Regions from separate parts of the Rhizobium sp. PAMB 3182 genome, predicted to be linked through region 1. Evidence: predicted binding sites of a transcription regulator. Region 1 holds the regulator's gene; each other region holds the start of a gene.
The links. Region 1 encodes PhoB, which activates phosphate uptake and scavenging genes when phosphate is short. Its sites were predicted from a motif close to TGTCATNNANCTGTCAT; they were not measured.
Positions count from the first base shown of each region.

Region 2: ACU5AZ_RS03215 (esterase-like activity of phytase family protein) is a predicted target of PhoB. The motif match lies at 1,305-1,321, and genes of this name have one in related genera.
Region 3: ACU5AZ_RS17725 (alkaline phosphatase) is a predicted target of PhoB. The motif match lies at 1,448-1,464, and genes of this name have one in related genera.

Region 1 is NZ_CM128607.1:1,535,599-1,538,874, reverse strand. It holds gene pstB (phosphate ABC transporter ATP-binding protein PstB) at 1-414, shown strand, start outside; gene phoU (phosphate signaling complex protein PhoU) at 462-1,181, shown strand; gene phoB (phosphate regulon transcriptional regulator PhoB) at 1,208-1,891, shown strand; gene ACU5AZ_RS07650 (GcrA family cell cycle regulator) at 2,035-2,568, opposite strand; gene ACU5AZ_RS07645 (acetylornithine transaminase) at 2,970-3,276, shown strand, end outside.
Region 2 is NZ_CM128607.1:635,585-638,860, reverse strand. It holds FMN riboswitch at 91-240, shown strand; gene ACU5AZ_RS03220 (DMT family transporter) at 341-1,234, shown strand; gene ACU5AZ_RS03215 (esterase-like activity of phytase family protein) at 1,373-3,276, shown strand, end outside.
Region 3 is NZ_CM128607.1:3,688,031-3,691,306, reverse strand. It holds gene ACU5AZ_RS17725 (alkaline phosphatase) at 1-1,395, opposite strand, end outside; gene greA (transcription elongation factor GreA) at 1,660-2,136, shown strand; gene ACU5AZ_RS17715 (glycosyltransferase family 4 protein) at 2,184-3,239, shown strand; gene ACU5AZ_RS17710 (glycosyltransferase) at 3,243-3,276, opposite strand, start outside.

The DNA of each region.
Region 1 (3,276 bases):
CTCAACAAGAGCGAGATGGACGAACGGGTGGAAGCTGCCCTGACCCGCGCCGCCCTGTGGAACGAGGTGAAGGATAAGCTGCATGCCAGCGGCCTCAGCCTGTCCGGCGGCCAGCAGCAGCGCCTCTGCATCGCCCGCACCGTTGCCGTCAAGCCGGAGATCATCCTGCTCGACGAACCGGCCTCCGCTCTCGACCCGCTCTCGACCGCCAAGATCGAGGAACTGATCGACGAGTTGCGCGCCGACTACACCATCGTCATCGTCACGCACAACATGCAGCAGGCTGCCCGCGTCTCGCGCCAGACCGCCTTCATGTATCTCGGCGAGCTGGTTGAATTCGACGAGACCGCGAAGATCTTCACGTCTCCGAAGGAAAGCCGCACGCAGGACTACGTCACCGGTCGCTTCGGCTGAGCCGCAGCCGCGCTGAAGCCTGCCTCAAGATATCAGGGAACACCAAAATGCCCTCGACACAACAGCATCTCATGTCGGCCTACGACGATGAATTGAAGTTCCTGCAGCGCCGGATCTCCGAAATGGGTGGTCTCGCCGAGCAGATGGTCAGCGAATCCGTGCAGGCGCTGGTCACCGGCGACCTGGCACTTGCCCAGAAGCTGATCTCCGACGACGTCGTCCTCGACGTTGGCGAGCGCGAAATCGGCGACGCCGCCGTCGTCACGATCGCCCGTCGTCAGCCGGTTGCGGCCGACCTGCGCGAAATCATGGGTTCGATCCGCATCGCGGCCGACCTCGAGCGCGTCGGCGACCTGGCGAAGAACATCGGCAAGCGCGTCATCGCCGTGCAGGGCACGGGTGTTCCGCGCAAGCTCGCCCGCGGTCTCGAGCATCTGTCCGAGCTTGCCTCGGTGCAGCTCAAGGAAGTGCTTGACGTCTATACCAGCCGCTCGGCGGAAAAGGCCAAGTCGATCCGCGACCGCGACGAGGAGATTGATGCGATCCACACCTCGCTGTTTCGCGAACTCTTGACCTACATGATGGAAGATCCGCGCAACATCACCACCTGCACGCATCTTCTCTTCTGCGCCAAGAACATCGAGCGCATCGGCGATCACGCGACGAACATCGCCGAAACGATCTACTACATGACGACCGGCAGCCAGCCGGAAGGCGAGCGTCCGAAGGACGACAACACGTCCACCATGGGCGTGACGTCCGAGTGACGGCTCGATAAGTTGGAGAACCGTGAATGGTCCCGAAAATAGCGGTTGTTGAAGACGAGGAAGCTCTGAGCGAGCTTCTTCGCTACAATCTGGAATCCGAGGGCTACGAGGTCGAGGCGATCATGCGCGGCGACGAGGCGGAAATACGCCTCAAGGAGCGCGTGCCCGACCTTCTGCTTCTCGACTGGATGCTGCCGGGCGTTCCCGGCATCGAGCTTTGCCGTCGCCTGCGCATGCGCCCGGAAACGGAGCGCCTGCCGATCATCATGCTGACGGCACGTGGCGAGGAAAGCGAACGCGTCCGCGGTCTTTCGACCGGCGCCGACGACTATGTCGTCAAGCCGTTCTCGATGCCTGAACTGATGGCCCGCGTCCGCGCCATGCTGCGGCGCGCGCATCCGGAAGTTCTCTCCGCCGTCCTTCGCTGCGGCGACATCGAGCTCGACCGGGAAACGCATCGCGTCCACCGCAAGAGCCGCGAGGTCCGCCTCGGCCCGACCGAGTTCCGGCTTCTGGAGTTCCTGATGGCCTCTCCGGGCCGCGTGTTCTCGCGCTCGCAGCTGCTGGATGGGGTCTGGGGCCACGATATCTATGTCGACGAGCGCACGGTCGACGTGCACGTCGGACGTCTGCGCAAGGCGCTGAACTTCTCCAACATGCAGGACGTCATCCGCACCGTTCGCGGTGCCGGCTATTCCATGGAAGTCTGAGCTTCGACCAGTCCGCGCTCCGGAAATTTAAAGCCCCGCCCATTGCCGGCGGGGTTTTTCATTTGGCCGAAGTGCGGATGCGGAAACGAAAAACGGGCCCCGAAGGCCCGTTCATCATGATCAGTCGATTGACGCCGCAGCAATCAGTTCGCGGCCGCCGCGCGACGACGGTCGCTGCTGGTCGGCTGGTAGGCGAGGCGGGCGTGATAGTTGCAGTAGGGAGATGTGTCCGGGGACTCGCAGCCGCAGAAGTGGAAGTCGTCCTGCAGCGGATCGCCGACCGGCCATTTGCAGGTGCGCTCGGTCAGTTCGGTCAGGGCCAAGCGGCGGGAGATCGGCACGACGACGTTCGAGGCAGGAACGTATCGGAGTTCCTGGATCGCGTTGATCTCGACCTCTTCCTTCAGTGCCGTGGCGCCGGCCGTACGGGTGACGGTGCGGGTCGTGACGCGGGCCGCGTAGTTCGGAGCCTTCGGGGCGGTGACGGCTCTCTTGACCGTGCGCGCTGCCGAGGATGCGCCGCCGGACTTGGCCCGTCCGGGAAGATTGAGACGGTGAACCTTGCCGATGACGGCATTGCGGCTGACGCCACCGAGTTGTGCGGCGATCTGGCTGGCGCTCAGCCCATCCGCCCACAATTTCTTAAGCTTTTCAACGCGTTCGTCTGTCCAATTCATTGGGTCTTCTCCGCCTGCAGTCCAATGCATGGCAGAATCCTTCACCGTGTCCCGAATTCCTCCGGGACGGAGTACGCCTCTTGTACTGCCGGGTGACTTTTTTCCGCCAAGCGCAAATTCTTAATGCACGTTTAACCTAGTGCCAGCCTGACTCCGTGACAAGAGTCGCCGGAATCATCGTGATTCGATTTCGCAGTTTTCCCCAACTTGCTTCTTTTCACTTTTTTGCCTGGCGATGGATGCGAGGCCATCCTTCGAATTTGATGCGGGCGCCGCGATCGCCTGATTTTACAGGTGATTTGTTGACATCGGCGACCTATATGATGATAGTGCGGCAACCGCCCAAAAGGCGGTCTTTTTTATTTGTGCCCAGCCAACAAAGCCCAGGAAAGGTCAGCGCCATGGCTCAGAACGGTCCGCTCTACGATACCTATGCAAGAGCACCTCTGCGCTTCGAGCGAGGCGAGGGGATCTGGCTCGTCACCGAGGACGGCCAGCGCTATATCGACTTCGCCGCCGGCGTTGCCGTGAATTCGCTTGGCCATGCGCATCCGCATCTGGTCGAGGCGCTGACGACGCAGGCCGGCAAGGTCTGGCACCTGTCGAACGTCTACGAGAACCCCGGCCAGGAAAAGATGGCCGCGCGCCTCTCCGCCGCGACCTTCGCGGACAAGGTGTTCTTCACCAATTCGGGCGCCGAGGCGCTGG
Region 2 (3,276 bases), 900 kb from region 1:
CTCGAAATCGGAGCGCATCCGGGTGATGCACCGTCAACAATCCGGAAACGCCCGCGCTCTTGCCCGGTGCGTCGGGATATCTTATCTGTGGGCTGTTCTCAGGGCGGGGTGAAAGTCCCCACCGGCGGTAAGGGGTTCGTCCCCAAGCCCGCGAGCGCCGTTGGATGTGTATCCGGCGGGTCAGCAGATCCGGTGCGATTCCGGAGCCGACGGTCATAGTCCGGATGGAAGAGAATGAGAGAGACGGTCGCAATCCGGGCGGGGTTCCTGCTCGGGGTTGAAGCCGTTTTCCACCTCATGCGTCCTGATTTGTGTTGGTCTCTTTTGGAGAAGCAAAGACATGAATCAGAGCTCCCTAGCGCTCAACCCGTCCCGCCCGGTGGCGGCCGCGATCCTCATGGTCGCAGCCGGTGTCGCCTTTGCGGGCATCAATACCGCCACCCAATGGGTGACGATGCGGCTCGGCTTTCCGCCGGCCGCCGCAGCCTTCTGGCAATATGCGTTTGCCTCCGTGCTGTCCGTGCCGGTCATCTGGCGGCTCGGCCTCGGCGCCATGCGCACGGCCCGGCCGTGGCATCATCTGTTGCGCGTCGTGCTCTCGGCGCTCGGCGTCGAGGCCTGGGTGGTGGGCCTTGCCTCCGTGCCGATCGGCCAGGCGATCGCGCTCGTCATGACCTCGCCCTTCTTCATCATCCTCGGCGCCCGCTTCTTCCTCGGCGAGCGGGTGGGGGCGGTGCGCTGGCTGGCGACCGCGACCGGCTTCACCGGCGCGATGATCATCCTGCAGCCCTGGTCGGAAGCCTTCACGCCGGCGGCACTCCTGCCGATCATCGCGGCACTGCTCTGGGGCGGCGCTTCACTGATCACCAAGAACCTGACGGCCTATGAGAAGCCCGAGACGATCACCATCTGGCTTCTTGTCCTGCTGACGCCGGTCAACGGGGTGCTGGCGGCCGGCGCCGGTTTTGCCGTGCCGACCGGCTTGGCGCTTGGACTTCTGGTGCTGATGGGCGTCCTGACGGCCGCTGCGCAGTATCTCCTGACCTGGGCTTACCGCGCCGCCGACGCGGCCTACGTGCAGCCGTTCGACGATCTCAAGCTGCCGCTCAACGTGCTCGCCGGCTGGGTCGTCTTCGGCTACGCGCCGACCGTCTCCTTCTGGATCGGCGCGGTGCTGATCCTCGGGGCCTCGCTGTTCATCATGCACAACGAGCGGCGGCGCCGGCCGGCCTGACCTTCGAAAACCCGGCTTTTGCCGGGTTTTCTTTGGTCTCTGTGCGAAATCGTCGCATATGAGCCCGCGCTGTCATGCGCCTGTCATGCAGCATGCGCACAACCGCCTGGTTCCAATTCGAGGAGACAGGGGGTCCCCATGACGAAGACTTTTTCCCGCGCGGCGTTGACCGCAGCATTGCTGGCATCCACCGCCGCAGCCGCATTCGCAGAACCCGTGTTCAACCGCATCGCAGCCTTCCCGGTCGCGGCAAACCTGCCGGCCGACAAGGACGCCAAGACGCCGACCTCGTCGGAGATCATCACCGCGACGGAAGACGGCAACACGCTTGTCTATTCCGACAGCCCGCTCGGCGCCGTCGGCTTCGTCGACATCACCGATCCGAAGGCGCCGAAGCCGCTCGGCGCCGTCATGGCCGACGGCGAGCCGACCTCCGTCGCCGCCCGCTTCGGCAAGGTCTTTGCCGCCATCAACACATCCGAGGATTACGTCAAGACGGGCGGCAAGCTTTTGACCATCGACGTCAAGAGCCGCGCCATCGAGGCATCCTGCGATCTCGGCGGCCAGCCGGATTCGATCGCGATCGCTCCGGATGGTTCCTTTGCCGCCATTGCAATCGAGAACGAGCGCAATGAAGAGCTGAACGATGGAAAGCTGCCGCAGATGCCTGCCGGCTACCTCGTCACCATTCCCTTCAAGGATGGCGCTGCCGATTGCGGCGGCCTGAAGAAGATCGACGTTACCGGTCTTGCCGAGATCGCCCCGGAAGATCCGGAGCCGGAATTCGTCGACATCAACGGCAAGGGCCAGATCGCCCTGACGCTGCAGGAAAACAACCACATCGTCATCGTCGACGGCAAGACCGGCGAAGTTACCTCGCACTTCACCGCCGGTGCGGTCGATATCGATGGTGTTGACATCGAGAAGGACGGCAAGCTCGACTTCACCGGTTCGCTGAAGGGCGTCAAGCGCGAGCCCGATTCGATCCAGTGGCTGGATGACAATCGCGTTGTCGTCGCCAATGAGGGCGATTACGAAGGCGGTTCGCGCGGTTTCACCATCTTCGACACGGCCGGCAAGGTCCTCTACGAGTCCGGCCCGAGCCTTGAGCGCGAAATCGCCAAGCTCGGCATGTTCCCCGACAAGCGCGCCGGCAAGAAGGGCGTCGAGCTGGAAGGCCTGGAAGTCGCCAAGTTCGGCGACCAGCAGTACATCTTCGTCATGTCCGAACGCGCTTCCGTCGTCGGCATCTACAAGGATACCGGCGCCGAGCCGGAACTGATGCAGATCGTGCCGTCGGGCGTGGCTCCGGAAGGCATCATCGCCGTTCCGCAGCGCAACCTGATCGCCACCGCCAACGAGGCCGACCTGGTCGAGGATGGCGGCGCCCGCTCGCATGTCATGCTCTACGAGCTCGGCGAAGGCGAGAAGGCATTCCCGGAAATCGTCTCGGCGGACGACAAGGACGGCAATCCGCTCGGTTTCGGGGCCCTGTCGAGCCTGGCTGCGGACGCCACGACCCCCGGCAAGCTCTATGCCACCAATGACAGCTTCTATTCGGGGCAGCCGTCGATCTTCGTCATCGACGCGACGCAGAAGCCCGCGGTCATCACGGACGCCATCCGCATCACCAAGGACGGCGCCCCGATGGAGCACCGCGACATGGAAGGCCTGACTCTCGACGGCAAGGGCGGCTTCTGGATCGCCAACGAAGGCAATCCGGAAAAGGACGTGCCGCACCAGATCTTCCACGCCGGCGCCGAAGGTGCCGTCGATCAGGTAATCGACATTCCGGAAGCTCTGAACGCCAATCAGGTGCGCTTCGGCTTCGAAGGCATCACCAAGGTCGGCGAAGGCGACGACGAGACGCTGTGGATGGCCGTGCAGCGCGAATGGAAGGATGACGAGAAGGGCTTCGTCAAGCTCGTCTCCTACAAGCCGTCCTCGAAGGAATGGGGCGCCGTGCGCTATCCGCTCGACAAGGGTGAAGCCGGATGGGTTGGCCTGTCCGAAATTACCGCCAATGGCGACTATGCCTATAT
Region 3 (3,276 bases), 2.0 Mb from region 1:
CGTGTAGTTCGGGAAGCCGGCGTCGTCATAGGTGCCGACCTTCTCGCTCATCACGTCGCCCGGCTTCTCGTCATCGACGGTGCCGACGATGGAGACGCCATGGGTATGGTCGCCGGTAACGACGACCAGCGTGTCCGGATGGGTCTTGGCGAACTCCATGGCAACGCCAACGGCCTTGTCCATCTCGATGACGTCGAATTCGGAGCGTTCCCAGTCCATCGGGTGGGACATCTTGTCGACCGAAGCGGCTTCAACCATCAGGAAGAAGCCTTCCGGGTTCTTCGACAGCTGGTCGATGGCAGTCTTCGTCATATCGACGAGACCCGGCTGGTCGGGGAACTTGTCGACGGTGCCCTTCTTCAGGAACATGCGGTCAAGCGCGGTATCCATGTTGCCGGTGTGGAACAGGCCGAGCAGCTTGCCGGTGTTGGTGCCGGAAGCGGCGTCCAGTTCGGTCTTCGAAGTTGCGAGCGTATAGCCGGCATCCTTGAACTGGGCGATGTAGTCGTTGTCGTCCTTGCGCTTCGAGCCGGGAACGTCCTTCGACAGGAAGTAGGCCGAGCCGCCGCCGAGGATGACGTCGGGCTGGGTCTGCATGAACATGCCGACGATCTCGGCCTTGTCGGCGCGCTTGCGGGTGTGGGCGATGACGGCGGCCGGGGTCGCATCTTCGATTTCAGCCGTGGAAACGACGCCGATCGACTTCTTCGTGGTGCGGCGCAGCGCTTCGGCAATCGTCTCGACCTTCGGATCGTCAAGGCTTGCCGGCGTACGGTCGGCATAGACGCCAAGGGCATTCACGCGCGACTTGTGGCCGGTCATGTAGGCCGACATGGTGTTGGCGGAATCGGTGGCGATCGAATGGGTCGACGACGTGCCGATGAAGGCCATGTGGTCGAGATCATCCATGTTGAGGCGACCATCGGCCTTACCCTCGGTCATGCCCTTCGACATGATGCGGGCGGCGGTGCGGTGCGCGACAGACAGGCCGTCGCCGAGGAAGAAGATGATGTTCTTGGCCTTCGGCGCAGCCGGCGTGCCGTAGACGTTCCAAGTGACCGACTTCGTTTCGTCGCCAGCCTTGACTTCGACGGTGTAGTCGCCGGCCGAAGCGAGCGCCAGATCGCGCAGGATCAGCGCGGAGCCGAGGACGGCATCGTCCGTGCCGTTCTCTTCGGCGACGAATTCGGCCGGCTTGCCGAAGACGTCGGCATAGGGCTTGCCGTTGACGGTGACAGCGACATCACCCTCGCCGTAGACCTTGTCGAGCTCGACCTTGAAGTCGAAGGGCGAGTTGACGAGGATCGTTGCACGGTCGAGCGGATAGACGGTGGCGGCATGCGCGGCGCCGGCCAGCATGGTCGCGGCGGCGAGCGCCGAAAAATACTTCATCATGGTCTTTCTCCTTAGGCAGGGAATTGCGACACCCGTCCGATAGTCCCTGTCCGTGACACTTGGATGAAGGCCGCAAGCCCCTGGTGGATCGGTCGAGAGGCAGCACGGCAGGAGAAGCCGGCTAAAAAAAACTCGCATTTCACCGGGCGAGTCTGCTATAAACGCTCAAATTGACAGTTTGACATGGTTCCGAAGTTCCTCTTCGGAACCTGTTTTCTTTTGTCCCTATGCAGAACGAGCGGGACGCGCAGTAAGGAAAAGGAAATGGTAGAAAAAGTTCCGATGACCCCGGGTGGTTTCACCAAGCTCAACGAAGAGCTTCGCTGGCGCCAGCAGGAGGAACGCCCGAGAATCATCGAGGCGATCGCCGAGGCGCGCGCCCATGGCGACCTTTCGGAAAACGCCGAATACCACGCCGCCAAGGAAGCGCAGAGCCACAATGAGGGCCGCGTCGGCGAGCTGGAAGACCTGATCGCGCGCGCCGAAGTCATCGACCTGACGAAAATGTCCGGCTCCACCGTCAAGTTCGGTGCGACCGTCAAGCTCATCGACGAGGACACCGAGGAAGAAAAGACCTACCAGATCGTCGGCGACCAGGAAGCCGACGTGAAGGCAGGCCGCATTTCCATCTCGTCGCCGATCGCCCGCGCGCTGATCGGCAAGGAAGAAGGCGATTCCATCGAAGTGAATGCGCCGGGAGGCTCCAAGGCCTACGAAATCCTCGCCGTCAGCTGGGGCTGAGAACGCCCGTGACGGACGGAAACAAGGCCACCGCGAAAGCACATGCGGTGGCCGATCTCCGCGACATCGACATCATCGCCCCGAACCTCAAAAAGCGGCTTTCCGGGGTCACCTCGACGATCATCCAGCTCGTGCCGGTACAGCGCGCGCTCGGCCAGCGCATTGCCGTGCTTGGGCCCGGACTGCCGCCTACCCTGCCCCATATCCGCTACCGCGACCTCTGGCACCTCTGGACGCCGCCGAAGGGCAAGCGCTTCCGCGTCTGGCATGCGCGGCGCAACATCGAAATGCTGCCGGCGATCATCCTGCGCGATCTCCTGCGCATGCCGCTGAAGATCGTCTTCACCTCCGCCTCGCAGCGCCGCCACACCGGCTGGACGAAATTCCTGATTTCGCGCATGGACGCGGTGATCGCCACCAGCGCCAAGACGGCCGCCTATCTCGAGGTCAAAAGCACTGTCAGCTTGCACGGCATCGACACAGCCCGCTTCTCGCCGCCTTCCGACAAGGCCGAGGCGAAGCGCGCGCTCGGCCTTGACCCGGCGCAGAAGATCGCCGGCTGCTTCGGCCGCGTGCGCCACCAGAAGGGCACCGACCTTTTCGTCGACGCGATGATCCGCCTGCTGCCCGAGCGTCCGGACTGGTCCGCGATCATCGCCGGCCGCGCCACGCCGCAGCATGTGGAATTCGAGAACGACTTGAAGGAAAAGGTGAAGGCGGCGGGCCTCGCCGATCGCATCCTGTTCGTCGGTGAGCATACCAACATCAACGACTGGTACCGCGGCCTCGACCTCTTCATCGCGCCACAGCGCTGGGAAGGCTTCGGCCTGACCCCGCTCGAAGCCATGGCCACCGCCGTCCCCGTCATCGCCACCGACGTCGGCGCCTTCCCGGAACTGATCGTCACCGGCGGGTCCGAAACCGGCACCCTCATCCGTCGCGACACCCTCGACGCCATGACGGACGCCGCCCGACAGTTTATGGATGACGAAGTGAGACGCCAGCAGGCAGCCGAAAGCGCGCTCCGCCACGCACGGCAGAACTTCGCGATCGAGAGTGAGGCGATGAGGCTGGGGGCGGCTTATGCGGGGCTGATGGACTGAGCGTCAAGGCTTCCGCTTGAAAAGCTCGATATAGGCA